One region of the Streptomyces sp. NPDC107528 genome, then DNA from elsewhere that is predicted to be linked to it. Evidence: riboswitches for the same ligand, from Rfam matches in the RefSeq annotation. Region 1 holds a riboswitch; each other region holds the start of a gene.
What was found. Region 1 has a riboswitch for cyclic di-AMP ahead of ACZ7L5_RS12180 (LysM peptidoglycan-binding domain-containing M23 family metallopeptidase). Riboswitches for the same ligand answer to the same signal wherever they lie in the genome.
Positions count from the first base shown of each region.

Region 1 (7,242 bases):
GCCGACGCCGAGCGGTACGGCGAAGAGCGTGTCCGTGCCGACCAGTGCCTTGATCGTGGGCAGGTCGAGGTGGTCGTAGTGGTCGTGGGAGATGACGACGACGTCGACAGGCCCGAGCTGGGCGAGCGGCAGCGGCACGGGGTGCAGCCGCTTGGGCCCGGCGAAGGGGAAGGGGGAGCAGCGCTCGCCCCACACGGGGTCGAAGAGCACCCGGTGGCCGTCGATCTCCGCGAGGACGCTGGAGTGCCCCATCCAGGTCAGGCGCAGCCCGTCGACGGGCGGTTTGGCCAGGTCGGCATAGCTGGTGGGGTGCACCGGCACCGTGCCCTTGGGGACGCGGTGGGGCCGGGTGTCCCGGTCGAAGAAGACCTTGGCGAACTCCAGCATCGAACCGGACGGTCTGGTGCGGGCGGCGCCCCCGGGGTTCTGGAAGACCCCGTCCCGGAAGTGCGGTGATCTGCGGATGCGCGCCATGCGCTCACCGCTCGGGTCCACCCCGAAGGCCTCGGGCCGCAGGGCACGCAGCCCGGAGCTCGGGAAACGGAAACCGGCCACGGTACCTCCAGGTGGAGTCGGTGAGAAATTCCATTATGGTCGGCCCCTCCGACAACCCCGGACGCCCCTGTCCCTAATCCCGGGCGCCCCACATTGACATGTCCTCACCCATCCTCGGATACTGACCCATCGTTCAGTAGCCGCGCGCGGCACGCGGCCCTCGCTCGCTCCCCTCCCCCACCCCGGAGACCTCATGACCACGCCCTTGCTGTCGCTCACCTGGACCGACCACGTCACCGGCCGTCAGGGCTTCCTGGTCATCGACCGGCTGGTGCGCGGCGTGTCCAGCGGTGGGCTGCGCATGCGGCCGGGCTGCACGCTCGACGAGGTCACCGGGCTCGCCCGCGGCATGAGCATGAAGGAAGCCCTGCACTACGACCCCGAGGCCCGGTACATCCCCCTGGGCGGCGCCAAGGGCGGCATCGACTGCGATCCGCGCGATCCGGAGGCGTACGGGGTTCTGGTGCGCTATCTGCGGACCATGCGGCCCTACATCGAGAACCTCTGGACCACGGGCGAGGACCTCGGGCTCTCCCAGGACGTGGTGGACCGGGCGGCCGCCGAGGCGGGGCTCGTGTCGTCCGTCCAGGCCGTGTATCCGCTGCTCCGCGACGAGGCCGGCGCCCGTACGCGGCTCGCGGACGCGTTCGCGGTCGAGGTGGACGGCATCGGGCTCGACGAGCTGGTCGGCGGCTGCGGAGTCGCCGAGGCGGTGCTCACCGCCCTGGACCGGGCCGGTGTGCCGTACTGGCGGACGCGGGCCGCCGTGCAGGGGCTCGGGACCATGGGCGGGGCCACGGCGCGCTTCCTCAGGCGCGCGGGGCTCACCGTCGTGGCCGTCGCCGACATCAAGGGCACGATCGCCAACCCTGCGGGCCTCGACATCGAGGCACTGCTGGCGGCACGGGACGCCTACGGCACGGTCGACCGCGCGGCGCTGCGGCCCGGCGACCGCGAACTGCCGGGCGACGCCTGGCTGTCGGCCGAGACGGAGGTGCTGGTCCCCGCAGCCGTCTCCTATGTGATCGACGCCGCCAACCAGGGGCGGATCACCGCTCGCTGGATCGCCGAGGCGGCCAACATGCCCGTACGGCCGGAGGCGGAGCTGCTGCTGGCCGCGCGGGGCGTCACCGTGCTGCCGGACGTCGTGGTCAACTCGGCCACGAACGCCTGGTGGTGGTGGACGCTGTTCGGCGACGTCGGCCCGGACGCGGACGAGGCGTTCGCCCACACGCGACGCTCGATGCGCGCCCTGACCGACCTCACCCTGGCCCGCGCGGAGGCCGACGGGACGACACCTCGGGCCGCCGCGCACGCCATCGCTGAGGACCGGTTGCCGGTGATCGCCGAGCGGTTCGGCCAACTCCGGTGACGGCAAAGACCCCGGGGCCCGACTCGACCGTGGCCCGGGAGCTGCCGGCGGCAAGGCTTTAGGGTGGCCGGGTGGCAAGAGTGCGGTTGAGCGTGGCGGAGCGGCGTGAGGAGTTGCTGCGTGCCGCCGTGGAGCAGATAGAGGCGCGGGGCGTTGCGGCGGTCAGGATCGCCGACGTGGCCGCGGCGCTCGGGGTGAGCAACGCGCTGGTGCTCTATCACTTCGCCACGAAGGAGAAGCTGGTCGCCGCCGCGTTCACGCACGCGGCCCAGGACGACCTGGCCCGCCTGCGACGGGTCCTCGGACGTCGTACGACAGCGCTGCGCCGACTGCGGGCGGCCGTGCGCTGGTACGCGCCGACCGGCCAGGCCAAGGGCTGGCGGCTGTGGATCGAGGGCTGGGCGGCGGCGCTGCGCGAACCCGCGCTGCAGGAGGTCACGCGGGACCTCGACCGACAGTGGAAGGCGGCCCTCGCCGAGGTCATCGCGGAGGGTGTGGCCGCGGACGAGTTCCACTGCCCGGACCCGATGGGCGCGGCCCTGCGCCTGACGGCCCTCCTCGACGGGCTCGCCGTGCAGATGACGTCGTACCGCGGCGCGGTCTCACGCGCGCGTGCCCAGGAGTGGGTGGACGAGGCGCTCGCCCGGGAACTGGGGCTGGAGCGGGAGGCGTTGACGGCGTCGACACGCTGACGCCGGCGTAGGCGTGGGCCGCACCGATCACACGTTGGTACGGCCCACATCTGCACGTCACCCGCGAACCGCATACGGGTCGCTCGCGAACCGCTCTCAAGCCACCGATTCGATCCGCATCTTGATGTCGTCCGGGGACAGCGCGCCCTTGGCCGTGACATGGTCCCCCGACGACTCGCCCCGCAGGCGCCGCCCGATCCAGGGCACCAGGTACTCGCGGGCCCACTGGACGTCGTCGCGGCGGATGTCGAGCGTGCCGCGGGGCGGGAGCGGGGGCCAGGGCTGGTCCGGGTCCGCCGGGACCTCCAGGTCGAGTACCTGGCCGGCGCGGAGCGCCACACGCGTGTGCCCCTCGGGAGACAGGTGGAGCCGGTCATGGTCCCAGGCCCGGCGGTCCTGAACGGTCTTCAGGGACCACAGGTCGAGCACCGGACAGCCGTACCGGTCGGCAATGGCCCGCACATGACCGTTGTACGTGGCGATCTTGCCGCGCAGATGCCTCAGCACGGGCACGCCGCGTGTGTCGAACCCGGTCGTCACCATGACGGTGCCGACCTCGGAGGTGAGCCGGGCGATCGCCCGCTCGAAGCGCTCGGCGACCTCGTCGGGGTCGGTGCCGGGCCGGATGATGTCGTTGCCGCCCGCGCAGAACGAGACCAGGTCCGGGGCCAGTTCGACGGCCTTCGGAAGCTGGTCCTCGACTACCTGGTCGAGCAGTTTGCCGCGCACGGCGAGGTTCGTGTAGTTGAAGTCGCCCTCGGGTCGTCGGTCCGCGAGCAGGACCGCGAACCGGTCGGCCCAACCGACGAACGCCCCGTCGGGGCCGGGGTCGCCGACGCCCTCGGTGAAGCTGTCCCCCACCGCAACGTACGACCCGATCACTGATCTGCTGTCACTCTTCGAATCGTCTGCCACGTCGGCCCATGATTCACCTTCGAATGTGACCTACGCGACCGTAGGACGGGGTTGACGAGCGGTGAGATAAGCCACTCCTAAAGTGTTCACCAAACGTGGAATAACCCTCTGATGAGGGGTGTTGTGGGCGCAACCGCCATGCAGCCGTGTGCGCGCGGACCGAAGGCCGGACCCGGGGATCTGGGTCCGGCCTTCGGCAGCGTGTCAGGCAGGTGGTTCCGCGGCAGGCGTCAGCCGATGGAGACGCCCTTCGAGCGGAGGTAGGCGACCGGGTCCAGGTCCGAGCCGTAGTCCGGGGTGGTGCGGATCTCGAAGTGGAGGTGCGGGCCGGTGACGTTGCCGGTCGCGCCGGAGAGTCCGATCTGCTGGCCCCCCGTCACGGACTGGCCGCTGGAGACGGACAGCGAGGACAGGTGGGCGTACTGGGCGTAGTGGCCGTCGGCGAGCTCTATGACGACCTGGTTGCCGTACGCGCCGCCCCAGCCGGCCGAGACGACGGTGCCCGCACCGACCGCCTTCAGGGGGGTGCCGGTGGGGGCGGAGAAGTCGACACCGGTGTGGTAGCCGCTGGACCACATGCTGCCCGCCACCTTGTAGGCGGTGCCGAGGGTGGCGCCGTCGAGGGGGGCGGAGAAGCCGCTGGAGGCGCCGGCGTTGTCGGCGCTCTGCGCGGTCGTGGTGGTCTTCGACGCGGCGGACTTGGACGCCGAGGACTTCGAGGCGGTCGTGTCCGAGGACGACTTCGAAGGCGCGGAGGAGGAAGACGAGGGCGCGGACGAAGACTTGGGGGCGCTCTCGGCCTGCTTGCCGCCGATGGTGAGCTTCAGACCGGGGTGGATCAGCGCCGGGTCCGCGCCGACGGCCTCACGGTTGTCGGCGTAGAGCTTCTTCCAGCCACCGCTGACGTTCTGGTCGTCGGCGATCTTCGCAAGGTAGTCGCCGACCTTGACCGAATAGGTCCGCGCGTCCGCCTTCTTGTCGCTGGCCTTCTTCTCGGCGACCGGAGCGGACTGAACGGCCTTTTCCGAAACGGACTGAGAGGGAGCGGCGTGGGCGCCGGTGGCTCCGATGAGCGGGAGAGCGAGAGCGGCGCCACCGGTTCCGGCGACGGCGATGGAGCGGGTGAAGCGCAGGGACTTCGGGCGGCGATGCTTACCCTTCGCGGGCATGGCGAATTCCTCTCCGGCGCCTGCGAGGTGAGCTGTCGGGTGCGGGCTGGAGATGCCCGGTCGCGTCGGGACGCGACTTGACCCCAAGCCGTTCCGGAGACCGGAACAGGCGGTTGTACCTGTGGGTCCCCCGCTCCTGCCGGGTACGGGTGAGTTAGCGCGGGATCCGGTCGGCGGCAGGATTAGGCGTCCGTCCGGATTGGTGTGGAACGTAAGCGAGAAAGACGCACGGGAACAAGTGAGGGGTTCCGTCCGAATGCGTTCCTGTTGATCCCTTGTGGGAATTACCGGTCACACTCCGTGAATTATGCGGACGTCGCCGGACTCAAAACCCCTCGAAAAGCATGTGAATTACGTGAACATGACGAGCGACGCACGGTCACGAATATGACGCTCCTCACGTGACACTTCTCCAGCTCCCTTTACTCCAGAGCGAGTTGGAATGAAGGCGCCAATTAGGACAGAACTCCTAGATGCGACGCAGTCGGATAACCGTCGCATCAAGGTCACCCCGTAGGCCGGTGCGAAGTCCGTGATGCGCCAATACAGCCGCTCGGTGAACTTCGCCCGTTTCAAGGCATTCGTACGATTCTGTCGGGTCAAGGGCGCGCAGCCGCAGCGCCGGGGCGGGCTCGCCGTAGCTCTGGGCCTGGAGCCAGGCCAGGACGACCGTCTCGTCACCGAGCACGTACTGCACCGCACTCGGCCCGCCCTTCGGAGGCCGCAGCCGATACAGGTCGCCGTGCTGCACCAGGGGCCGGATCTCCTAGTAGAGCGTCACCCACTCCCTGCCTCGGCGAGCTCGCCCTCGGTCCACCGGGTGAGGTCGCCGCCGACGCCGAGCACGCCGGCCATGGCGCTCACGAACCGGAAGCGCAGGGTGGCGGCCCGGTGGTTGAGCATGGCGTTCGGGCTGTCCGTCACCCAGGCGGCCATGGCCCTCGCCGACTGGATCTGGCTGAAGCCGTGCTGGATCGCGAGCCGGTCGAGGGGGTCGGTGTTGCCCGAGGTCCACGCCTGGTCGGTACGGCTGAGCGCGCCCAGGTCGATCCGTCCGCCGCCACCCGAGCAGGACTCGAAGGCGACGCCGGGGTGAGCGGCGCGCAGCCGGTCCAGCAGGCCGTACAAGGCGCGGACATGGTCGACCCACAGGCGCTGCGGGTATGCCTCACCGGGCCAGCCGGCGTCGGTGAAGCAGCGGTTGAAGTCCCACTCCATAGTCGATCGGGGCACTGGAGAGTAGCCCGTCGAGCTGTTCCCAGAGGTACTCCTGGACGTCGTCGCGCGCGAGATTCAGTACGAGTTGATTGCGGAGTTCCGTCCGCTTTCGTACCGTTTGATGCTGAACCCATTCAGGATGGGCGCGATACAACTCACTGTCCGGATTTACCATTTCCGTTTCGACCCAGATGCCGAACTGCATGCCGAGTGCGTGCACATACTCGGCGAGCGCCTTGAGCCCGGACGGGAAGCGGTCGGGGTTGGGGGTCCAGTCCCCGAGCCCGGCGCGGTCGCTGGTGCGCTTCCCGAACCAGCCGTCGTCGACGACGAACAGCTCGACGCCGATGGCCGTGGCCCGCCGCGCGAGCAGGCTCTGCTGCTCCTCTGAGATGTCGAACTCCGTGGCCTCCCAGGAGTTGAACAGCACCGGCCGGTCCCGGTCCGCGTCCGGGATCACGAACGCACGCTGGTAACGCGTGCCAGGCGCGGCTGGCCCCGCCGAAGCCGCCGTCGCTCCACAGGCCGGCGAAGACGGGCGTCGTGAAGGACTCCCCCGCCGCCAGGCGCAGCAAGCCGGAGTCGTCGTGTCCGGCACCGCCGGTGATCTGCACGCGCGCGTCGGGGAGTTGCGCCACGGCGATGCGCCAGGATCCCGACCAGCCGAGAGCGCAGCCGTAGACCTCGCCGCGCTCCTCGGTTGCGTCCGTGTCGAGCGCGACCCAGGGCAGATGCTGATGCCCGGTGTGTCCGCGGCGGCTGCCGATGACCTTCTCACCGTAGTTGAGGGGACCCTGCGCAAGCCGGGACTCGGCACCCCAGCGGCCGTGCAGCTGGGACAACCGCCAGCTCTGCCGGTCGGGCAGCGTCCAGGCGGCCGAGTCGGCGCGCAGCAGCTCCAGGACGGGCGCCTGGTTGTCCAGGGTGACCCAGCGCTCCACGACGTCTGCGCGCATCCGGTAGTGCAGGGTGACGTCCAGCCCGCCGTCACGAAAGCGCAACCGCGGCTCGTCGCCCTCGGCCTCGTACCGCTCGAAACCCCACTCGGTGCCACGCCGCTCGTCGGTGCGCACGGACAGGGGCGGGCCGTACGCAGTGGGGGCCGCCCGCGACCGGGTGCTCCTCGCGGCCGTCGAGCGGGATTCGAAGGTCCAGTACTCCGGCAGCGGGCGCACGGCGAGGGCCTCGGCTCGGCGAGGGCGATGCGTGGCCCACAGTGGAGGTGCAGGAGCTCCTCGGCGTCCGTCAGATGGACGGCGTAACTGCTGGTCGGCCCGGAGAGGAGCCACGTACGGCCGTTGCCGGAGATCTCCAGCATCAA
Region 1 covers NZ_JBVKAV010000003.1:510,567-517,808, forward strand. Annotated here, with positions in the region: gene ACZ7L5_RS12160 (MBL fold metallo-hydrolase) at 1-555, opposite strand, end outside; gene ACZ7L5_RS12165 (Glu/Leu/Phe/Val dehydrogenase dimerization domain-containing protein) at 749-1,927, shown strand; gene ACZ7L5_RS12170 (TetR/AcrR family transcriptional regulator) at 1,999-2,619, shown strand; gene ACZ7L5_RS12175 (SGNH/GDSL hydrolase family protein) at 2,716-3,501, opposite strand; gene ACZ7L5_RS12180 (LysM peptidoglycan-binding domain-containing M23 family metallopeptidase) at 3,765-4,703, opposite strand; cyclic di-AMP (ydaO/yuaA leader) riboswitch at 4,708-4,865, opposite strand; partial or broken gene ACZ7L5_RS12185 (alpha-galactosidase) at 5,173-7,239, opposite strand.

Region 2 (7,242 bases), on a different contig from region 1:
GTCGCCGATCGCGGGTATGGCGGTGACGACGACCGCGTCGCACGTCTCGTCGGCGAGCGCGTGCGACAGCGCCTCGTGGAAGTCCCCCGCTGACGCCCCCGTCGTCAGATCCAGGGGCGGCAGCGGCCGCAGCCCCTCGGAGAGACACGCGTCATACGTCAGCAGCCCCAGCGACTCGGAGTTGCCGAGGATCGCGACCCGCGGGCCGGTCGGCAGCGGCTGGCGCGCGAGCAGCAGGCCCGCGTCCACCAGCTCGGTGATCGTGTCCACCCGGATCACCCCGGCCTGCCGCAGCAGCGCGGACACCGTGGCGTGCGGCAGCCGCGTGGCGCGCACGGCATGGCCCTGCGGCGCCGCTCCGCCGTGGCGCGCGCCCTGCACCACGACCAACGGCTTGGCCGCAGCCGTACGCCGGGCGAGGCGGTTGAACTTGCGCGGGTTGCCGATGGACTCCAGGTACATCAGGGCGACGTCGGTGTCCGGGTCGTCGTACCAGTACTGAAGGACGTCGTTGCCGGACACGTCGGCACGGTTGCCGGACGAGACGAAGGTCGACACCCCGGTGACCCCGGTCACACCACCGCCGCGCCGGTGGAGCCGGGACAGCAGCGCGATGCCGATCGCGCCGGACTGCGCGAACAGGCCGATGCGGCCCGGGCGGGGCATCTCGGGGGCCAGGGAGGCGTTCAGCCGTACGTCGGCGGAGGTGTTGATGACCCCGAAGGCGTTCGGCCCGATGATGCGCATGCCGTAGGCGCGTGCCTGCCGTACGAGTTCACGCTGCCGCTCGCGGCCGTCGGGCCCGCTCTCGGCGTACCCGGCGGAGAGCACGACCAGCCCCTGCACGCCGTGCTCGCCGCACTCTGCGACCACGTCGGGGACGTACGCGGCCGGCACGGCGACCACCGCGAGGTCGACCTGTTCCTCGATGTCGCGCATGGAGCGGTGCGCGGGCACGCCGTCGAGTTCCTTGAGGTCCTCCGGGAACGCCCTGTTCAGTGCGTACAGCCGTCCCGTGAACCCGGCGTCGCTGATGTTGCCCAGGACGCTGCGGCCCACCCCGCCCGGGGTGCGGCCGACGCCGATGACGGCGACCGAGCCGGGCACCAGCAGCCGCTGCACGGACCGGGCCTCGGCGCGCTGTTCGCGCGCGTACTGGACGGCGAGCGAGCGGTCCGTCGGCTCCAGGTCGAACTCCAGGCGGACGACGCCGTCCTCGAAGCTGCGTTTCTGGGTGTACCCGGCGTCCGTGAACACCTTGATCATCTTGTTGTTGGCGGGCAGCACCTCGGCGGCGAAGCGGCGGATGTCGCGCTCGCGGGCGACGGCGCCGATGTGTTCGAGCAGGGCGGAGGCGACGCCGCGGCCCTGGTGGGCGTCCTGGACGAGGAAGGCGACCTCGGCCTCGTCGGCGGGCGCGGACGCGGGCATTCCGTCGGTGCCGATCCGGTCGTAGCGTACGGTGGCGATGAACTCGCCGCCCACCGTGGCCGCGAGTCCCACCCGGTCCACAAAGTCGTGGTGCGTGAAGCGGTGGACGTCCTTTGCGGACAGCCGCGGGTAGGGCGCGAAGAAGCGGTAGTACTTCGACTCGTCCGACACCTGCTCGTAGAAGCTGACCAGGCGCTCGGCGTCATCAACGGTGATGGGGCGGATGCGCGCGGTGCCGCCGTCGCGCAGCACCACGTCGGCTTCCCAGTGGGCGGGGTACGCGTGCCTGTCCGAGGCGCTCTGCATGGGGCCCAGAGTACGGCTCGCGTACGACAACGGCGCGAGGCAGTCTGTTCAGGACGTACGTGGGGTCGAGGCCGCGACCCGACGGTCACCTCAGGAGGGGACGTTCGTCGGACGTTCGTCCAGTTCCGTCGTGCTTCACGGGTGTGGGAAACTGGTCTAGACAACCCTGAGAACCGAAGGGCAGCATCACATGGCTGAGCGCCGCGTCAACGTCGGCTGGGCCGAGGGCCTCCACGCCCGCCCCGCCTCCATCTTCGTCCGAGCCGCCACGGCCACAGGCGTCCCGGTGACGATCGCCAAGGCCGACGGCAACCCCGTCAACGCGGCCTCCATGCTGGCCGTCCTGGGCCTGGGCGCCCAGGGCGGCGAGGAGATCGTCCTCGCCTCCGACGCCGAGAGTGCGGACGCCGCCCTCGACCGTCTGGCGAAGCTGGTCTCCGAGGGCCTCGAGGAGCTGCCCGAGACGGTCTGACGGACCTGAGCGGGACCTCCCACAGCAAGCGGTGAAGCCGCGCTCGCCTTTCCGGCGGGCGCGGCTTCACTGTTTTCGGCACTGGGTTCGTGTTTTCGAGCAGGCGCTCCCACTTTCGAGGCGGGCGGGCCCGAGAATTACCTGCACATCCGAAAATGGGCAGCGAGAATTCGCCGCCTCCGAATATCTCCTCTTTGTATACGGCGCCCGTGTTAATGCCGCAGGCTCGGCATGTTTACGGGATGTTGCGAATTCCTCACACGCTCCGTGCGATCACGGCGGGAGCCGAAGCGCAGCCGGTGCGCGGAGATCGAGCGCTCGGTGTGCAGCGCCGTGATCGCGCGGGCGCGCTCGCCGTCGCCGCGCGCCACCGCGTCCACGATCGCGCCGTGCTCGGTCCAGGACTCCACGGGGTCGGCCGGCGCCTCGACGGCGTACATCCAGGCGATCTTGTGGCGCAGCTGGGTCAGCATCGAGGTCAGGGCGGGGCTGCCGGAGGCCTGGGCCAGCGTCTCGTGGAACCAGCCGCCCAGGGAGCGCAGATCCTCGCTGTTTCCCCGCCTGGCCCGCTCCTGGCCCAGCCTGACCAGGCCGCGCAGGACCTTCAGATGGGCCTCGGTGCGCCGCTGGGCGGCCCGGGAGGCGCCGAGCGGCTCCAGGAGGGTGCGCATCTCCAGCAGGTCGGCGGCCTCCTGCTCGCTCGGTTCGGCAACGCACGCGCCCGCGTGCCGCCGGGTCACCACGAAGCCCTCCGCCTCCAGGGTGCGCAGGGCCTCGCGCACGGGGACTCGGGAGACGCCGTAGCGGCGGGCGAGGAGTTCTTCGGTGAGCCTGCCACCGCGCGCGTGGACCCCGGCGACGATGTCGTCCCGGATCGCGGTGCATACCGAGTGCGCCGGAATACGCATGACCGACCTCCGCCTTAATCCCCGTGAAACGTCGACGAATGACGTGTGTTCAGTGACTCTATTGCAACCGGCCGGAATTTCCGACGGCGGGCCGGAATCCATGGATATTTTTTGGACAGCGGGCCGTTCGAAACGCCGAAAGCCCCGGCTCGGGGAGCCGGGGCTTTCGGAAGACGCGGTGTGAGCGTCAGAGGTGGGGCGTCAGAGGTTCACGCCGTGCGAGCGCAGGTAGGCGACGGGGTCGATGTCGGAGCCGTACTCCTGCGTCGTGCGGGCCTCGAAGTGCAGGTGCGGCCCGGTGACGTTGCCGGTGGCGCCGGACAGGCCGATCTGCTGACCGGGGGTGACGGTCTGCCCCACCGAGACGGCTATGGACGACATGTGGCCGTACTGGGTGTAGGTGCCGTCGTTCATCTTGATCACGACCTGGTTGCCGTACGACCCGTCCCAGCCGGCCTCCACGACGGTGCCGGAGGCCACCGAGTGGACCGAGGTGCCGCTGGCGGCATGGAAGTCGACGCCGGTGTGGCTGCCGGAGGACCAGAGGGCGCCGCCGGTCTTGTAGCCCGTGGAGACGTACGAGCCGGAGATCGGGGCGACGTAGGACAGCAGGCGCTTGCGCTCGGCCTCGCGGGCGGCGCGCTCCTTGGCCTCGCGCTCCTTCTTCGCCTTCGCGGCCGCCTTCTTGCGGGCGGCCTCCTCGGCGGCCTTCTTGCGGGCCGCGGCCTCCTTGGCGGCCTGCTCCTGGGCGGCGGCCTGGGCGTCGATCTGGTCGGCGATCGAGTTCTCGACGGAGACGACCGGGATGAGGCCGGTCTGTTCGACGGCCGGTTCGGCGGCGAGCGCCGGGGCGGCCAGGGTGCCGATCACGCCGGTGGCGGTGAGTGCGGCGACGCCCGCGGCGCGGGCGGTGGTGCGTTCGAAGCGGCTGGGACGACGGTGCTTCCCCGCGGGACGCTTCCCGGTGGCGCAGGTGAACGCCATGAAGTGGCTGGTCCTTTCCTTCCTTCTCGCCTACCGGGTTAGCTGACGGGTTCGGAGCAGGAAGGTCTCCTACGGACCCCCTCGCGGCTGCGCGGGCGTCCGATTCACCCCAGGGACTTCATGGGTCCCCGGCTCCCCTGGCTCGCGCCGTACGGGGACTCGGCGATGGCTGTCCGGTGCCGCGGGCGCGGCGCAGTGCCTGACGGACAGCCCGGAAGACGCTAAACGGGGCATCTTTCAATCCCCAAACGGATCCTGCCTTTTGTAGTGCATCCCACAGGTCAGACAGGCAACCTCTCCCTCAATTCGGGCATAAAGGGGCCCTGGTGACTCTTCCGTCACCAGGGCCCCTACGCGTGCGGCCGTCTCCGGCGCCGCGCCAGTCCCCTACTCGGCCGCCACGACGCTGACTTCGCCGATGCCGAGGGCCTCGACGGGCTCCCGGATCTCGGCCGCGTCGCCGACGAGGATCGTCACCAGGCGGTCGACCGGGAAGGCGCTCACGGCCGCAGCGGTCGCCTCGACGGTGCCGGTGGCGGCGAGCTGCTGGTACAGCGTCGCCTGGAAGTCGTCGGGCAGGTTCTGCTCGACCTGGTCGGCCAGCGTGCTCGCCACGGCCGCGGCGGTCTCGTACTTCAGCGGCGCCACCCCGACGAGGTTCTGTACGGCGAAGTCCCGCTCGGCGTCGGTGAGTCCCCCGTCGGCGACACCGCGCAGGACCTTCCAGAGGTCGTCCAGGGCGGGACCGGTGTTCGGCGTGTCCACGGAGCCGCTGATGGCGAGCATCGCCGCTCCCGAGCCGTCCGGGGCGGAGCGCAGGACCTGCCCGAACGCGCGCACACCGTAGGTGTAGCCCTTCTCCTCGCGCAGGACCTTGTCCAGGCGGGAGGTGAGGGTGCCGCCCAGGCAGTACGTGCCGAGCACCTGCGCGGGCCAGACGCGGTCGTGCCGGTCGGGGCCCACGCGACCGATCAGCAGCTGCGTCTGGACGGCGCCGGGACGGTCCACGATGACGACGCGCCCGCTGTCGTCCGCGGTCACCGGCGGGACCGGCCGGGGCTGGGCCGGAGAGCCGGTCCAGGCGCCCAGGGTGTCACCGAGCAGGGCGTCGAGGTCGACGCCGGTGAGGTCGCCGACGACCACGACGGTGGACGTCGCCGGGCGCACATGCCGCTCGTAGAAGGCGCGTACGCCCGCGGAGTCGATGCCGGCGACCGTGTCCTCGGTGCCCTGGCGCGGGCGGGACATGCGCGAGGTCGCCGGGAACAGCTGCCTGGACAGCTCCTTGGCGGCGCGGCGCGAGGGGTTGGCCAGCTCGTGCGGGATCTCGTCGAGGCGGTTGCGCACCAGGCGCTCCACCTCGGTGTCCTCGAACCCGGGCGCCCTGAGCGCGTCGGCGAGCAGGCCGAGTGCCTTCGGCAGCCGGGAGACGGGCACCTCGAGGCTGACGCGGACGCCGGGGTGGTCGGCGTACGCGTCGAGCGTGGCGCCGCAGCGCTCCAGCTCGGCGGCGAACTCCTCGGCGGTGTGCTTGTCGGTGCCCTCCGAGAAGGCACGCGCCATGATCGTGGCGATGCCGTCCAGGCCCTTCGGCTCGGCCTCCAGCGGCGTGTCCAGGAGGACCTCGACGGCGACGACGCGCTGGCCGGGGCGGTGGCAGCGCAAGACCGTCAGGCCGTTGTCCAGCTTGCCGCGCTCCGGTGCCGGGAACGCCCAGGGCCGGGCCTGGCCCGCCTGGGGCTGCGGGTGGAACTCCATGCTGGCGAGCTCGGTCACTGCGCCGACTCCTCGTTCTCGTCGGTGGTCCCGGCGGGTGCGGCCCCGTCGGCGGCGGCTTCCAGGTCCTCGGCCTCGTCGGCGACCGGCTCGTACACCAGCACCGCGCGGTTGTCGGGACGCAGACGCGCCTGGGCGACCGCCTGGACCTCCTGAGCGGTGACGTCGAGGACGCGCTGCACGGCGGTGAAGGCGAGCTGCGGGTCGCCGAACAGGACGGCGTACCGGCACAGTTCGTCGGCGCGGCCCGCGACCGTGCCGAGCCGGTCCAGCCACTCGCGCTCCAGCTGGGCCTGCGCGCGCTCCATCTCCTCGGCGGTGGGGCCCTCCTGCGCGAAGCGGGCGAGCTCCTCGTCGACGGCCGCCTCGATGACCGGCACCTCGACGTCGCCGGACGTCTTCACGTCCAGCCAGCCCAGCGAGGGCGCCCCGGCCAGGCGCAGCAGGCCGAACCCGGCCGCCACGGCCGTACGGTCACGGCGTACGAGCCGGTTGTAGAGGCGGGAGGACTCGCCGCCGCCGAGGACGGTCAGCGCCAGGTCGGCCGCGTCGCACTCGCGCGTGCCGTCCGTCGGGAGCCGGTAGGCGGCCATCATCGCGCGCGCGGGCACGTTCTCCTCGACGACCTCGCGCAGCTGCTCGCCGATGGTGTCGGGCAGCGAGCCGTCGCGGGGGGCGGGCTTGCCGTCGTGGGACTCGATGGAGCCGAAGTACTTCTCGACCCAGGCGAGCGTCTGCGCCGGGTCGATGTCGCCGACGATCGACAGGACGGCGTTGTTGGGCGCGTAGTAGGTGCGGAAGAACGCGCGGGCGTCCTCCAGGCTGGCCGCGTCCAGGTCGGCCATCGAGCCGATCGGCGTGTGGTGGTAGGGGTGCCCGTCGGGGTACGACAGGGCGGTCAGCTTCTCGAACGCCGTGCCGTACGGGACGTTGTCGTAGCGCTGCCGGCGCTCGTTCTTGACGACGTCGCGCTGGTTCTCCAGGCCCTCCTCGTCGAGCGCCACCAGGAGGCTGCCCATGCGGTCGGCCTCCAGCCAGAGCGCGAGCTCCAGCTGGTGCGCGGGCATGGTCTCGAAGTAGTTGGTGCGCTCGAAGCTCGTGGTGCCGTTCGGCGAGCCGCCCGCACCCTGGACGAGCTCGAAGTGGCCCGTGCCCTTCACGCTGCTCGAGCCCTGGAACATCAGGTGCTCGAAGAGGTGGGCGAGTCCGGTACGGCCCTTGACCTCGTGGCGGGAGCCGACGTCGTACCAGAGGCAGACGGCGGCGACCGGCGTGAGGTGGTCCTCGGAGAGCACCACGCGCAGGCCGTTGGCCAGGCGGTGCTCCGTGGCGGTGAGGCCGCCGGATTGTGCCTCCGGTGTGGCC
Region 2 covers NZ_JBVKAV010000001.1:111,570-118,811, reverse strand. Annotated here, with positions in the region: gene ACZ7L5_RS00460 (bifunctional acetate--CoA ligase family protein/GNAT family N-acetyltransferase) at 1-1,737, opposite strand, end outside; gene ACZ7L5_RS00455 (HPr family phosphocarrier protein) at 1,928-2,209, shown strand; gene ACZ7L5_RS00450 (GntR family transcriptional regulator) at 2,422-3,117, opposite strand; gene ACZ7L5_RS00445 (M23 family metallopeptidase) at 3,319-4,101, opposite strand; cyclic di-AMP (ydaO/yuaA leader) riboswitch at 4,115-4,276, opposite strand; gene ACZ7L5_RS00440 (M16 family metallopeptidase) at 4,489-5,877, opposite strand; gene ACZ7L5_RS00435 (M16 family metallopeptidase) at 5,874-7,242, opposite strand, start outside.
Region 2: it holds a riboswitch for cyclic di-AMP, as region 1 does, so the genes downstream of both, ACZ7L5_RS00445 (M23 family metallopeptidase) here and ACZ7L5_RS12180 (LysM peptidoglycan-binding domain-containing M23 family metallopeptidase) in region 1, are expected to answer to the same signal.

Region 3 (7,242 bases), on a different contig from region 1:
TCTTGGAGACCCGGTCCACGTCACGGTCGGTGGGGCCGCGCCCGGACGCCACCAGGCAGACGCGCTTGGCGCCTCCCGCCAAACCGGCGGCCGCGGCCTGGGAGGCCTCGTCGGGCTTGAGCCAGGTGTACTTGAGGATGCCGGTGGTCGAGCCGAGCCGCTGGGAGCAGTAGTTGCAGTCCTCCGGACACAGGCCCGATTTGAGGTTGACGAGATAGTTGAGTTTCACCCGTCGGCCGAACCACTGCCGGCGCACCTTCCCGGCCGCGGCCACCACATCGAGCAGGTCGTCGTCGGAAGTGGCGAGGACGGCCAAGGCTTCCTCGCGGGTCGGCAGCTCGCGCCGAAGCCCCTTGTCCACCAGCGTGTTCAGCAGGTCCATGGGAGCTGATCCTGACGTACGGAGGGGCTCCGAGCCAAGGAGAGTTTGCACAACGCTGTCCATTCGATGTGTGGGTATTGCCACACCGTGGGGGCCCGCCGCTGCGGCTAGTGTCTGTCCACTGCCTACAAAAGCCCGGAGGAGTCATGGCGTTCGGCTGGATCGACGAGCAGGCGGAGCTGCGCCGCCGCGCCGGACTCGTACGGACGCTGCGCCCCCGCCCCGCCGAATCGCCGCTTCTCGACCTCGCGAGCAACGACTACCTGGGCCTGGCCCGCCACCCCGAGGTCACCGAGGGTGCGGCGCGGGCCGCCCGGGCGTGGGGCGGCGGCGCGACCGGCTCCCGGCTCGTGACGGGCACGACGGAGCTGCACGCCGAGCTGGAGCGCGAGCTGGCCGACTTCTGCGGCGTCGAGGCGGCCCTGGTCTTCTCGTCCGGCTACGCGGCCAACCTCGCCGCGGTCACCGCGCTGGCACCGCACGGCTCGCTGATCGTCTCCGACGCGGGCAACCACGCCTCGCTGATCGACGGCTGCCGGCTGGCGCGCGGCACGACACAGGTCGTGGCGCACTCCGACCCGGATGCCGTGCGCAAGGCGCTCCAGACGCACGACGGGCCTGCCGTCGTCGTGGCCGACACCGTCTTCTCGGTCGACGGCGACGCGGCCCCGCTGGCCCGGTTCGCCGAGGCCTGCCGGGACCACGGCGCCGGGCTGGTCGTCGACGACGCCCACGGCCTGGGCGTGCTCGGGGCCGGCGGCCGCGGGGCCCCGCACGCGGCGGGGCTCGCGGGCGCCGACGACGTCGTCGTCACGGTCACGCTGTCCAAGTCGCTCGGCAGTCAGGGCGGCGCCGTGCTCGGCCCCGCCCGGGTGATCGACCACCTGGTCAACGCGGCCCGGACCTTCATCTTCGACACGGGCCTCGCCCCCGCGGCGGCAGGCGCGGCCCTGGCGGCACTGAGACTGCTGCGCCGCGAGCCGGAGCGCGCGGCACGGGCCCGCGAGGTGGCGAGCGAACTGCACGCACGCCTGACCGCGGCGGGCCATCAAGCCGTACGGCCGGACGCGGCGGTCGTCTCCGTGCGCGCGCCGTCCCCGGAGGAGGCCGTGCGCTGGGCGGCCGAGTGCCGTGCGGCGGGCCTGGCCGTGGGCTGCTTCCGACCTCCTTCCGTCCCCGACGGCATCTCACGGCTGAGGCTGACCGCCCGCGCGGACCTCTCCGAGGGGCAGATCGAACGCGCTGTACGGGTCATCGGCGAGACACGACCATGAGTCGGCGTGACACGGCCCTGCCGTCGCGCCCGGCGGCACCGATCAGAAATGATCGGAATCGGTCAGGCTGATCGGGAAACTGTCAGGACTGGAGCGCCGCCGTGAAGCCCGCCCAGCTCTCGGGGGAGAAGAGCAGCGCGGGTCCGGCCGGGTCCTTGGAGTCGCGCACGGCGAGCAGCCCGGTCCAGGGACCCGAGTGCGGCCGCGCCGTCTCGACGCAGTTGTTGGCTCCGGTGCTGTAGCTGCTGCGCAGCCACCGTGCACCAGGTAGTTCGGTGCTTGAACTCACCTTCCGAGGCAGGGTGGTCATGGTGCCTCCTTACGCGCCGCCAGCCAGTGCGGCGATGTAATCCATCGATTCCTCGGGCGAAAGGGCGTGGATCCGAAGGGCGTTGAAGGCCTCCGTGTAGGCCTGGAGGTCTTCTTTCCGTTCGAGGTAGAGGCTACTCGTCAAGTGGTCGAGAACAACCACATCCAGATCAGAAGTGCGCGAAAATGAGAAGATAACGAAAGGCCCGGTGATGCCGATATGCTCGCCGGCCGCGAACGGCAGGACCTGCAGCCGGACTTGCGGCAGTCGCGCCGCCTCCACCAGTCGCCTCAGCTGCCGCTCCATCACCTCGGGCCCGCCGATCTCCCGGCGCAGTACCGCCTCGTCCAGCACCGCGCTCAGCTCCAGCGGCGGCTCGGCGCGCAGCACGTCCTGCCTGGCCAGACGGACCGCGACCAGCGCGTCCAGACGTTCGTCGGCGTCGTCGTCGAGCCCGCCCACCGCCGCCCGGGTCACCGCGCGGGCGTACTCGGGCGTCTGCAGCAGCCCGGGCACCACGGAGGTCTCCAGCGTGCGCATCGCGCTCGCCTGGGACTCCAGGCTGATGAAGTCGCGGTACGTCGTCGGCAGCACTCCGCGGTACGCGTGCCACCAGTGATCCCGGCCGTCACCCTCGTCGGAGCCCGCCAACGCCAGCATCAACTGGCGTAGTTGGGCATCCTGTACGCCGTAGACGTCGAGCAGTAACCGCACATCGGCCGGTTTCACCCCGCTGGCGCCCGTCTCGATCCGGCTCACCTTGGACTGGTGCCAGCCCACCAGCCGGGCCGCCTCACCACTGGTGAGCCCGGCCCCGGTGCGCAACGCACGCAGTTCCGCGCCCAGTTTCCGGCGGCGCACCGCGGGACCGTGCTGCATGCGTAACTCCTTACTCCAACCGAGCCGTCCAAATACGGTCTGCCGTCGCAGAGTTCACCGCTTCGAGCGACAGATATATGCATATCTCGGGGGATCGGCACCGTGACGGCCCTGGTAATGGCAGTCTGGCGACGAAGCACCAGTCCGGGACCGTACTCGAACCCTCCGCTCTGTGTCGGACTGCGGTCCCGTTGGGAAAGGGACGACATCGCCATGGCAGACCATTTGGAAGCATCCGTCACTCTGCCGAGCGATCCCGCCTCGGTCTCCGCGGCCCGGACCTATGTGGTCACCACCCTTGCGGAGTGGGGACTGCCACCGGACACGGAAGTGGCCGACACCATCCGCCTGATCGTCTCCGAACTCACCACCAACGCCGTACAGCACACCCTCGGCCAGTCACCCACCTTCACGGTGGACCTCGTGCTCGACCGTGACGAACACCTGCGCATCGGGGTCACCGACAGCCACCCGCGCTTCCCCAAGCGGCTGCCCGCAGCCGTCCAGCAGGACAACGGCCGTGGCCTGGTCATCATCCGCTGGCTGACCGCGGAATGCGGCGGCAAGCTGAGAGTGCGCCCGACCCGCGAGGGCGGCAAGACCATCTCCATCGAACTGCCGTGGACGGTGCCCGCGGAACCCGTGCCGACTGCAGGGCCCCAGGAACCGTAGCCGCAGGCCCGCCCCTCAGGTCTGCCGTGACCGGCCGAACGAGCCGCGCAGCAGAGCCCGGAAGGCATCCGCGGCCGGGGCCGCCTCCTCGCTCCGGAAGGCGACCGAGATCGTACGGCGCAGCTCAGCGCCCTCCAGCGCGCGCACCCCGACCGGCGTGACCGACGTACGCGCCACCATCTCCGGTACGACCGCGACCCCGAGCCCCGCACTGGCCAGCGCGCACACCAGGAGATAGCCCGGCGTCGGCACCAGCACCGAGGGCCAGGCCCCCGCCCGGGCCAGCACCGCCTCCACCCCTCGCCGGGCCGGAGCGTCCGGCGCCATGCTGATCAGCGGCTGCCCGGCGAGCTCGGCCAGCGGCAGCCGTGCGGTCCCGGTGGTGAGGGCGTGGCCCGGAGCGGACACCAGGACCAGTTCCTCGACGAGGATCGGCTCGACGCGGACCGAGGACGCGAGCGGAATCGGGTCGCCCGGCTCATACGCGTGCGTCAGCGCCAGATCCACCTCCCCGGCCGCCACGGCGGCGACACCCGCCGACGGTTCGTAGTCGGCGACCGTCAGCTCCACGTCCGGATGGGCCCGCCGGAAGGCGCTGAGGGCCGGCGGCAGCAGATGGATGCCCGCGGTCTGGAAGGTGCCGAGCCGGAGCGTGCCGCCCGACAGGCCGGTCAGCCGGGCCAGCTCGTGCCGGGCCCGCTCCAGCTCGTCGAGTACTCGCCGCGCCCGCGCCACCAGCAGCTCGCCCGCACCCGTCAGCCGCGCCCCGCGGTGATGCCGTACCAGAAGGGCGGTGCCCGCCTCGCGCTCCAGCTTGGCCAGCTGCTGGGAGAGCGCAGGTGTGGTGTAGCCGAGCCGCTCCGCCGCCCGGGTGATCGAGCCCGCCTCGGCGACCGCCACCAGGGCGGCGAGCCTGGTCGGGTCTTACATGCCGGGCTCCTCGTCCGTCCAAGCCTGTCTGCCTAAAGCAATGCTTTAGGCAGACCCAGGATATTCGACATACCTGCTGAAGGCTTCCCCGCGGCACGCTGGGTGCCATGGACGCTCAGCTCATCGCCTTCGCCGGGGTTTCCGCCGGCCTCGTCGCCATGCCCGGCGCCGACTTCACGGTCGTCGTGCGCAACGCCCTCGTCTCCCGCCGGGCCGGTATCGCGTGCGCGCTCGGGATCGGGGCCGGGCTGCTGGTGCATGTGACGCTGGCCGTGCTGGGGGTCGCCGCGGTCCTGGCCGCCGTACCGGCGCTGTTCCGCGCGCTCCAAGTGGTCGGCGGGGTCTATGTGTTGTATCTGGGCGTCCAGACCCTGCGGCAGCGGCGCAGTGAAGTGGCGGACACGGGCGAGGACTCCACCGGGCGACCGCTGCGGCAGGGCTTCGTCACCAACGCCCTCAACCCGAAGGCGTCCCTGACCTTCCTCAGCGTGCTGCCCCAGTTCGTGCCCGCGGGCGCTCCCGCGCTGCCCCGGACGCTGCTGCTCGCACTGATCGTGCTCGCGATCGCACTGGTGTGGTTCCAGGTGGTCGCCCTGCTGGTGGACCGGCTCGGGCGGTGGCTGCGCCGGCCGCGCGCCGCCCGGGCGGTCACGACCGTCACCGGCGTCGCGCTGACGGCCTTCGGCGTCGGGCTCCTCGCCGGGCCGCTGATGGCCGTCTGACGGCCCTTCTCGTGCCCCGAGGGCGATGACGGCGTGTCAGGCCGCCGCCATCACCCCCGGGTGGGTCACTTGACCCGGCCGTACCAGACGCTCCTGGTCCAGATCTTCTGCAGCCTTACCACGTCCCCGCTCTTGGGGGAGTGCCAGATCTTTCCCTTCCCGGCGTAGATGCCGACGTGGTAGACGTACGACCCCGAGTGGAAGAACACCAGGTCTCCGGCCTTGCGGCTCTTGGCGGAGATGTGGCGGGTCTTGTTGTACTGCTGGGCCGCCGTACGGGGCAGCTTCTTGCCCGCCTTCTTGAACGAGTAGAGCGTCAGCCCGGAGCAGTCGAACCGGTTCGGCCCCGTGGCGCCCCACCTGTACGGGGAGCCCTTCTTGGAGGCCGCGATCTGAAGTGCCTTCGTCGCCGGTGTGGCTGCCTCCGCTTCGGACGTGAAGCCGGGCGCCATTATCGAGCCGCCCACCGCGGCGATGGTGAGAGCCGAGGCCGTACCGGCCCGGGCCATGAGCGACGGGACACGATTGAGCGCAGTCATGCGCAACCCTTCGTCAGCCGCCTGTGAAGGATGACCTGTCGGATTCGGGCTGGCGAAGTTGCCCGGCCGCATTGCTGCGGCTTCACCCCAAGGGCTGCTCGGATCGAACGAACGTCCGCTCCGGCGACCCGTCTTGCTCGGGTCCTCCACTCCTGCCGATCCACTCCTGTCGACCGGTCATCCAGGCGGCGGCAGGACTCGGCGTCCGCCCGGACCGCCCCGCCGCTGCGGCGGGGGCTTGTCGTCAGACAGGGATCTTGGTGCACGGATGAGCGAAATACCCAGCGGAACCGGTGATTTGTGGTGTTAGTCACCACTCACCCGTTCGGGTGGGTACCCGTGTGTTCGAGAGGGTGTCCAGAGGGTGAAGGCGTCCCGGACCAGCGATGGAGCGCCTTGTTCCGCCTTGGACTCATGCCCGATGCGCAACCCTGACGGGCCCGCAAAAGGAGCCACGGATACGCCGAAAGGGGGTACGCCGTTTGGTCCGTTTCAGCCTTGGTCCGGACGCCTCGTCAGTGGGATCGAGACGTCCGGGACCGTCCTGTACACGTCGTCAACTGTCGGAGCGCGGCGGCAGCGTGACGCGAGCCGTGCGGCGCTCCCCGTCCAGCACGCGCAGCGCACGCGCGAGCGTGGGAGCGTGCAGCTCCGTCTCGCCCCGCTGGTGCATCAGCGCCAGCGCGTCCCGCAGCTCGGCCGCTCTGCGGACGAGCGCCTGGGCGGCACGCAGTCCGCGGTAGGTGTCGCCGTCCTGCGCCGGGTTGATCCGGCCGAGCAGGTCCACCACATCGAGATAACGGTCGATCAACTCGCCCTCCGCACGGGTCAGCGCGGGCAGCGGCGGCAACTCGGGTGGCAGCACCGGCCGATCACCGCCCCGTGGGTGGCGCGAGGGTCGCCTTGCGGCTGGGGATGATCCGGTCCACCAGTCCGTACTCCAGCGCCTCCTGGGCGTTCAGGATCTTGTCCCGCTCGATGTCCTTGGACACCTGCTCGCGGCTGCGCCCGGTGTGCCGGGCGAGCATCTCCTCCAGGCGGGCCCGAATCCTCGTCAGTTCGTCGGCCTGGATGGCCAGATCGCTGGCCTGGCCCTCGACCGGCTCGGGCAGCCCCGGCTGATGGATCACCACCCGGGCCCCGGGCAGGGCGAACCGCTTCCCCGGCGTGCCCGCGGCGAGCAGCACCGCGCCGGACGCGCCGGCCTGGCCCAGGCAGATCGTCTCCACGTCGCAGGTGACGTACTGCATCGTGTCGTAGATCGCCGACATCGAGCTGAACGAGCCGCCGGGTGAATTGATGTACAGCGAGATGTCCTGGTCGGGGTCCTTGTGCTCCAGATACATGAACTGGGCCATCACGTCGTTCGCCGAGATGTCGTCGATCTGCGTGCCGAGAAAGACGATCCGCTCCTCCAGCAGCTTCGAGTACGGATCCTGCGTCCTGGTGCCTGAACTCGTGCGCTCGGTGAACTCGGGCAGTACATAGCGGGCTGACGGTCGGGTCATGGCTCACGCTCCCTCGTCGGGTGCCT
Region 3 covers NZ_JBVKAV010000012.1:142,000-149,241, forward strand. Annotated here, with positions in the region: gene bioB (biotin synthase BioB) at 1-382, opposite strand, end outside; gene ACZ7L5_RS34025 (8-amino-7-oxononanoate synthase) at 529-1,656, shown strand; gene ACZ7L5_RS34030 (DUF397 domain-containing protein) at 1,739-1,966, opposite strand; gene ACZ7L5_RS34035 (helix-turn-helix domain-containing protein) at 1,976-2,845, opposite strand; gene ACZ7L5_RS34040 (ATP-binding protein) at 3,059-3,517, shown strand; gene ACZ7L5_RS34045 (LysR family transcriptional regulator) at 3,533-4,420, opposite strand; gene ACZ7L5_RS34050 (LysE family translocator) at 4,555-5,169, shown strand; gene ACZ7L5_RS34055 (C40 family peptidase) at 5,235-5,708, opposite strand; cyclic di-AMP (ydaO/yuaA leader) riboswitch at 5,712-5,906, opposite strand; gene ACZ7L5_RS34060 (hypothetical protein) at 6,265-6,573, opposite strand; gene ACZ7L5_RS34065 (ATP-dependent Clp protease proteolytic subunit) at 6,581-7,216, opposite strand.
Region 3: it holds a riboswitch for cyclic di-AMP, as region 1 does, so the genes downstream of both, ACZ7L5_RS34055 (C40 family peptidase) here and ACZ7L5_RS12180 (LysM peptidoglycan-binding domain-containing M23 family metallopeptidase) in region 1, are expected to answer to the same signal.

Region 4 (7,242 bases), on a different contig from region 1:
CAGGGCCAGGGCCGTCAGGCAGCACAGCAGGACCGTGGCGACCAGGCACTGCCACACCCAGAGCGCGACCACGGGTTCCCGTTCGGGCCAGGAGGCCCGGGTCAACGCCTGGGGGACGGGTACGGCGGCCGTCAGGGCGACGATGCTCAACAGGAGCAGGCAGACGGTCATGCCAAGGGCTCCGGATCCTGGTCAGGGAAGGTGCGAGGGCGGCAGTGCGGGGCGGTGGGTCACGAACGCCGGTTGCGGCTCGGTTCCCACCGCCAGTCAGTATGACGGTGACCATCGCAGGAGTCAGGGGGAAAGACACAGTTGACGGTTGGGCCGGCCGCTCGGCGTCACTACAACGCGACCCGTCCCGTCACGACGCCACGACCTGTCCTGTCACCTCCCCCAGAGCGACCCGGACCCCACCAGGGCCCGGGGCCCAGGCGGACAGGGTCACCACATCGCCGTCCTCCAGGAACGCCCGCTTGCCGTCCGGGAGTTCGAGAGGGTCACGGCCGTTCCAGGTCAGCTCCAGGAGTGAGCCGCGCTCCCCTTCGGTCGGGCCGCTGACCGTGCCCGAGCCGTACAGGTCACCGGTGCGCAGGGAGGCGCCGTTCACGGTCATGTGGGCGAGCTGCTGGGCGGCCGTCCAGTACATGGTGGAGAAGGGCGGCTCGGAGACGACGTGGCCGTTGATGGCCACGGAGATACGCAGGTCGTAGCCGCCGGGCTCGGCTTCGGGGCCGGAGTCGTCCAGGTACGGCAGCAGGGGGTGCGTCCGCTCCGGCGGCGCCACCCGCGCCTCCTCCAGCGCGTCCAGCGGGGTGATCCACGCCGACACCGACGTGGCGAAGGACTTGCCGAGGAACGGGCCGAGGGGGACGTACTCCCAGGCCTGGACGTCGCGTGCCGACCAGTCGTTGAGCAGGCACAGGCCGAAGACGTGCTCACGGAAGTCGCCCAGCGCCACCGGCTTGCCCATCTCCGAGGGCGTGCCGATCACGAAGCCGACCTCTGCCTCGATGTCGAGGCGGACCGACGGGCCGAAGACCGGCGCCGGATCAGTGGGGGCCTTGCGCTGGCCGGACGGACGTACGACGTCCGTGCCGGAGACCACGACCGTGCCGGCGCGCCCGTGGTAACCGATCGGCAGGTGTTTCCAGTTGGGGGTGAGCGAATCCTCGGCGTCGGGGCGGAAGATCTGGCCGACGTTCCGGGCGTGGTTCTCGGAGGCGTAGAAATCGACGTAGTCCGCGACCTCGAAGGGGAGGTGCAGGGTGACTGAGGACAGAGGGTGGAGAAGGTCCGCGATGGCCTCCTGGTGCGCCGGCACCGTCACCCAGGCCGTCAGTGCGCGCCGTACGTCCGACCACGTGGTGTGGCCGGCGGCGAGCAGCGGGTTCAGGGAGTCCTGGGCGAGCAGCGGGGCGTACGGCGAGCCGAGCGCGTAGGCCGCCCTGCCCGCGTCGAGGACGTGGTCGCCGAGCCGGACGCCGACCCGTCGCGCGGAGTCCGAGCCGGGAAGGGAGAAGACGCCGTACGGAAGGTTGTGCGTGCCGAAGGGGTCGCCCTCGGGGAGATCGAAGGGGGGCATGGGGTGCTGCCTCACTCTCATACGCTCCGTGCCATGTGGTCTGGCCACACGTTACGGGTGAGACGAGGGTCTTGGGCAGTGCGGAACTCGCGTCGTCGGGGCGGGCGAATCAGCAGGTCGCCGCACTCGGCCGCGTCGACGAGACCTGAGTCGGTGCCGCCCAGGAGCTCGCCGGCACCACGTGGGAGTGAAATCGCCACAAGCAAAAGGAAGTTGCCCGGGTGGAATCAGAACTGGAACCGGAACAGGTGTCAACACATGTGAACACAGCAGCCGTCCGGTTCGAGTCGAGTCGATGGGGCCTCCTGTCCGTATTCTCTGATCATGGCCCGACCCATCGCATATTCACTCATCGCCACTGACCTGGACGGGACGCTGCTCCGAGGCGACGACACGCTCTCCGACCGTTCCCTCGACGCGCTCGCGCAGGCGGCGGCGGCCGGTGCGCAGCACCTCGTCGTGACGGGCCGGCCGGCGCCCAGAGTGCGCCCGCTCCTCGACGTCCTGGGCAGCCGGGGGCTCGCGGTGTGCGGACAGGGCGCGCAGTTGTACGACGCCGGAGCGGACTGTCTGCTGTGGTCCATCACCCTGGACCGGGAGTTGGCGGAGACCGCGCTCGGCAAGATCGAGGCCGAGGTGGGGCAGGTGTACGCGGCCGTCGACCAGGACGGCGTGGACGGCCTCACGCTCATCGAGCCCGGGTACCTGATGCCGCACCCCACCCTGCCCGCCGTACGCGTCCGGCACCGCGACGACCTGTGGTGCGAGCCGATCAGCAAGGTGCTGCTGCGCCATCCCACCCTGTCCGACGACGAGTTGGCGGCGACGGCGCGGTCGGTGGTCGGGTCGCTCGCGACGGTCACCATGTCGGGGCCCGGGACCGTCGAACTCCAGCCATGCGGCGTCACGAAGGCGACCGGTCTCGCCCTCGCCGCCGAGCATCTCGGTCTGGGCGCGCACGAGACGATCGCCTTCGGGGACATGCCCAACGACATCCCCATGTTCGACTGGGCCGCCCGCGGGGTGGCGATGGCCAACGCGCATCCCGAACTCAAGGCGGTCGCCGACGAGATCACCCTCTCGAACGAGGACGACGGCATCGCCGTCGTCCTCGAGAGGCTGTTCGCGGGGCGCCTGGCCGACTTCGCCCAGTAGGGCACGTCGTCGGACCAGGCCCCCGCGCCAGGGCCTAGTAGGGGCCGTTCACGTTGTCGATCGAGCCGTAACGCGCGGCCGCGTAGTTGCACGCGGCCGTGATGTTCGCGACCGGGTCGAAGGGGTCGTACACCGTCCCCGGCACGTGGTACGACGCGAAGGTCGGGTCGATGACCTGGAGGAGGCCCTTGGACGGGGTGCCCGCGACGGCGTTGGAGTCCCAGTTGTTGATGGCCTGGGGGTTGCCGGACGACTCGCGCATGATGTTGCGCTGAATGCCCTCGTACGAACCCGGAATTCCGTTTTGCGCCATGATGTCCAGCGCGTTGCGGATCCAGCCGTCGAGGTTGTTCGGGTACGTCTTCACGGAGGACTGGGTGGCCTTGGCGACGTTGGACTTCTTGGCGGGCGCGGACGCCTTGTCGGCCGACTTGTCCGGCGAACTCGCCTTCTTCGTCGCCCGGACCTCCAGGTCGAGGCCGGGGTGGATCAGACGGGGGTCGTCGCCGATCGCCTTGCGGTTGTCCTTGTAGAGCTGCTTCCAGCCGCCCTGCGCGTCGTACCGGTCGGCGACGCCGTAGAGCGTGTCGCCCTTCTTCGTCGTGTACGTGACCGTCTTGGCCTTCACGGCGGCCTGGGGAGCGGCCTGCGCGACGGTGGGGGACTGGGCGGGCTGTGCGGCGCTCGCGGTGGTCGCGCTCAGGAGCGGGATGGCGAGGGCGGCGGTGCCGGTGCCGGCTGCGATGACGTGCCGGGTGAGCGGGTTGGTGCGGGGGCGGCGGTGTTTGCCTCGGGGCATGGCGCTGTTCCTCTCCGGCGCCTGCGAGGTGAGCTGTCGGGTTCGGGCGGGAGATGCCCGGCCGCGCCGCCGTGTGGCGGTGCGACTTCACCCCGAGCCGGTTCGGTGCGCCATCAAGGCGTCCGGTCCGGCGACTTACCTGGGTCCCCCGCTCCTGCCGTGCGTGAGTGAGTTGCGTGGGTGGGTGACTCGGGCGGCGGCAGGATTAGGCGTCCGCCCGACTGAGCGGGAACGTATGCGAGAGCACATGCCCGGAACAAGTGCCGTGGTCACCTGTCGGCCGGTTGACCATGGTCTGGTGTGAATGGGGCGCTTGATCCTTTGCGGTTGCCAAGCCTCAACTTGCTTTTGAGGCAAGGGGAGACGCGGGTGCCCCGAGGTGGTGCGTGACCGGGTGCGAGTGACCCAACTCACTGGCATCCACAAGAGCGGCAAATCGGGCAATGATTCCAACTCGCCTTTAACCGGCTGTCCGTGGAGTCCGTTTCTCCCATGTCCGGTGGAAAAGTACCTCTTCGCCCTCCCGGCAGATCACCTCGTTGGAGGCGATGAAGTCATGCCGGTCGCAGCTGATCTCCGAGCGCGTCCGCACCGTCGCGTCCCACCCCAGCTCCGGCCGGTGCAGGCGGATCGACCACTCCGAACGGGTACGGGCCGACAAGGGGTCCCACTCGTTGATCGTGTACGTCTCCAGCGCGTCCTCGGTGAACTCCAGGCCGTCGGGGTACACGCGCGTGCCGCCGTACCGGGGGTCGACGTCCAGGCGCCACTCGCCCTTGGCCACGTCCCGCACGACGAGCCGCTCGGGGCGCGGCTCGTCCAGCGTGATGGGGGAGTTCACGCCGAGCGGTTCCGCCTGCTCCGGTTCCTCGAAGGTGATCGCTGTGTCGTCTGCTGACTCGTCCAACGCACGCGCGCGTACCGGAAGTTCCAGCGAGCTTCCCGACGGTTCCAGGCCGAAGCCCGCCGCCGAGTCCGGCTGGGGCCAGATCCACGGCCAGTACGCGGAGGAGACGGCGAGGCGGATGCGGTGCCCGGGCGGGAAGGCGTGGCCGATGCCGTTCAGCTCGAAGGTCACGTCCTCGGTGGCGCCCGGCTCCCACGGCACCGCGCGGTCCCGGCCGTGGCGCGCCGACAGGTTCAGCACGCCCCGCGTGACCAGGGTCGAGGAGCCGTCCGGTGCCACGTCGCAGAGCCGGGCGACGACCTGCCCGCGCGGCACCTCCGACGTCAGCCGCAGCCGCACCTTCGGCCGCCCCGACACCCAGGTCTCCTCGCCCACCTCGAACTCGAAGCACGCCGACCGCGCGTCCTCCTCCCGCTGGTCCGGCGGCAGGTCGGCATCGTTGCCGAAGGGGAAGAAGCGGCCGGCGTCGATCCCGGTGTGCATGGGGGAGCGGACGAGGACGGGGGCGCCCTGGAAGGCGTACGTCACCGCGCGCACGTGCGGAGAGGGCCAGGCCGGCTCGCCGACCCAGCGGCCGGGCAGCGTGGGGTACACCGTGGCCGGGCGGTGCGAGTCGCTGACGTACGAGCGCAGCAGGGGCTCGGCCATGACGCCCGTGTCCTCGTCCTTCAGCCAGTGGTCCCACCAGCGCAGCGTCTCCTGGAGGAAGCCGATCGCCGGGCCCGGCGGCAGGCCGCGGTCGGGGTACTGGTGCGACCAGGGGCCGATCAGGCCGCGCACGCGGTCCGCCGGCAGGTGCTCGACGAGACGCAGGACGGTGTCGCGGTACGGGTCGTGCCAGCCGCCCACCGCCAGGACGGCGGCGTCGATCGCGCCGTAGTCCTCGCAGACGCTGCCGTGGCGCCAGTAGTCGTCGCGCGTCTGGTGGCCGAGCCAGGTGTGCAGGAACGGTTCGACGGCCTCCAGCCGCTTGAGCCACATCTCCCGCCAGGCGTCCCCGACATACTGCGGGTCCGGCGGGCGGGCGGCGAAGGCGAGCATCGTCGACGCCCAGGCGTGCATGTCGACGGCGAGGACGGAACCTCCCATGTAGTGCACGTCGTTGTCATAGCGATCGTCCGCGGAGCAGACCGTGACGATCGCCTTGAGCGGTTCGGGCGCGAGGGCCGCGATCTGGAGGGAGTTGAAGCCGCCCCAGGAGATGCCGAACATGCCGACCCGGCCGTTGCACCAGGGCTGGGCCGCCAGCCAGTTGACCACCTCGACCCCGTCGGCGAGCTCCGTCGCCGAGTACTCGTCGGTCGGCATGCCCTCGCTGTTGCCGTGACCGCGGATGTCCACGCGCACGGAGGCGTAGCCGTGGCCTGCGTACCAGGGGTGGCGCTGGTGGTCGCGGGGTGCGGTCCAGTCGGACAGGCGATACGGCAGGTACTCGAGGAGCGCCGGTACGGGCTCGTCCGTCAGGGGGCGCCACACGCGCGCGTACAGCAGGGTCCCGTCCGGGAGCGGGATGCGGAGGTCGTCGTGAGTCGTCTCGTAGGGGAAGGACGTACGGATGTGCATGAGCGGGATCCCAGTGGCTCGGTCGGTGTCAGTGGACCGGGTGCATCGTGCGGCGCAGCCAGGGCGCCGCGGCCATCACGAGCAGGCCCGCGGCCACTGCGATTGCGCCGTTGACGCCGAAGTAGGCGGGCTTGGAGACGTCGTCGTAGAGCTTCACCGCCTGGGCCTGGATGCCGTTGGCCAGGGCGAGGGACAGGAACCAGAGGGACATGGTCTGGCCGGCGAACGCGGCCGGGGCGAGCTTGGTCGTGGCCGACATGCCGGAGGTCTCCAGGAGGACGTCGCCGAGGCCGAGGAGCAGGTACGAACCCACGATCCACCAGACGGACATGAGGTAGTCGTCGGAGGAGTGCCCGGAGGTCGGCAGCACCATCAGCAGGAAGGACAGGCCGCCGAGGACGACCCCGATTGCGATCTTGTTGGACGCGTGCGGCTGGCGGCGCCCCATCCTGACCCACAGTGCGGCCACGACAGGGGCGAGGGCGACCTCGAAGGCGCCGAGGGCGGAGGCGTACCAACCGGCGGGGAAGCCGAAGCCGAGGACGGTCGTCCCGGCGTTCGTCGAGGCAAGCAGGATCATCGTCGAGTAGGCCTGGAAGAGGATGAAGTTGAAGACCGTCGAGGCGAGGAACAGGACGACGTACGGGCGAAGGCGACCGCGTTCCTCGGGGGTCACGCGCGGGCTGGAGAACATCACCGCGAAGTAGACGGCCGGGGCGATCACGGAGACGAGCGTGAGCAGGTCGACGAAGCGGTCCATGGTGAGCCAGCCGGCGGCGGCGAGCAGGAAGGCGACCGCCGCGGTGACGGCGAGGCCCGTGACGATCAGGCGGATCGCCCGGCGCGTCGCGTCCGGAGACAGCGCGAATTCTGCGGAGTGCTTCCGCCCGGCCAGGTGACGGCGTCCGGCGACGTACTGGACCAGGCCGAGCGTCATGCCGATCGCGGCGGCCGAGAAGCCCCAGTGCCAGCCCTTGTGGTCGCCGAGCCAGCCGGTGACGAGCGGGCCGGCGAAGGCACCGATGTTGATCGCCATGTAGTAGAGCGCGAAGCCGGCGTCACGGCGGTCGTCGTCGGTGCGGTAGAGCTTGCCGACCATGGTGGCGACGTTGGGCTTGAGGAGCCCTGTGCCGGCGCTGATCAGGCCGAGGCCCACCCAGGTCATGCCGGTGGTCGGCACCGCCATGGCGTAATGGCCGCAGGCGATGAGGATGCCGCCCCACAGCACCGCGCGAT
Region 4 covers NZ_JBVKAV010000014.1:103,477-110,718, reverse strand. Annotated here, with positions in the region: gene ACZ7L5_RS37580 (M56 family metallopeptidase) at 1-171, opposite strand, end outside; gene fahA (fumarylacetoacetase) at 362-1,582, opposite strand; gene ACZ7L5_RS37570 (HAD family hydrolase) at 1,907-2,737, shown strand; gene ACZ7L5_RS37565 (LysM peptidoglycan-binding domain-containing protein) at 2,772-3,536, opposite strand; cyclic di-AMP (ydaO/yuaA leader) riboswitch at 3,542-3,716, opposite strand; gene ACZ7L5_RS37560 (CocE/NonD family hydrolase) at 3,997-6,006, opposite strand; gene ACZ7L5_RS37555 (peptide MFS transporter) at 6,035-7,242, opposite strand, start outside.
Region 4: it holds a riboswitch for cyclic di-AMP, as region 1 does, so the genes downstream of both, ACZ7L5_RS37565 (LysM peptidoglycan-binding domain-containing protein) here and ACZ7L5_RS12180 (LysM peptidoglycan-binding domain-containing M23 family metallopeptidase) in region 1, are expected to answer to the same signal.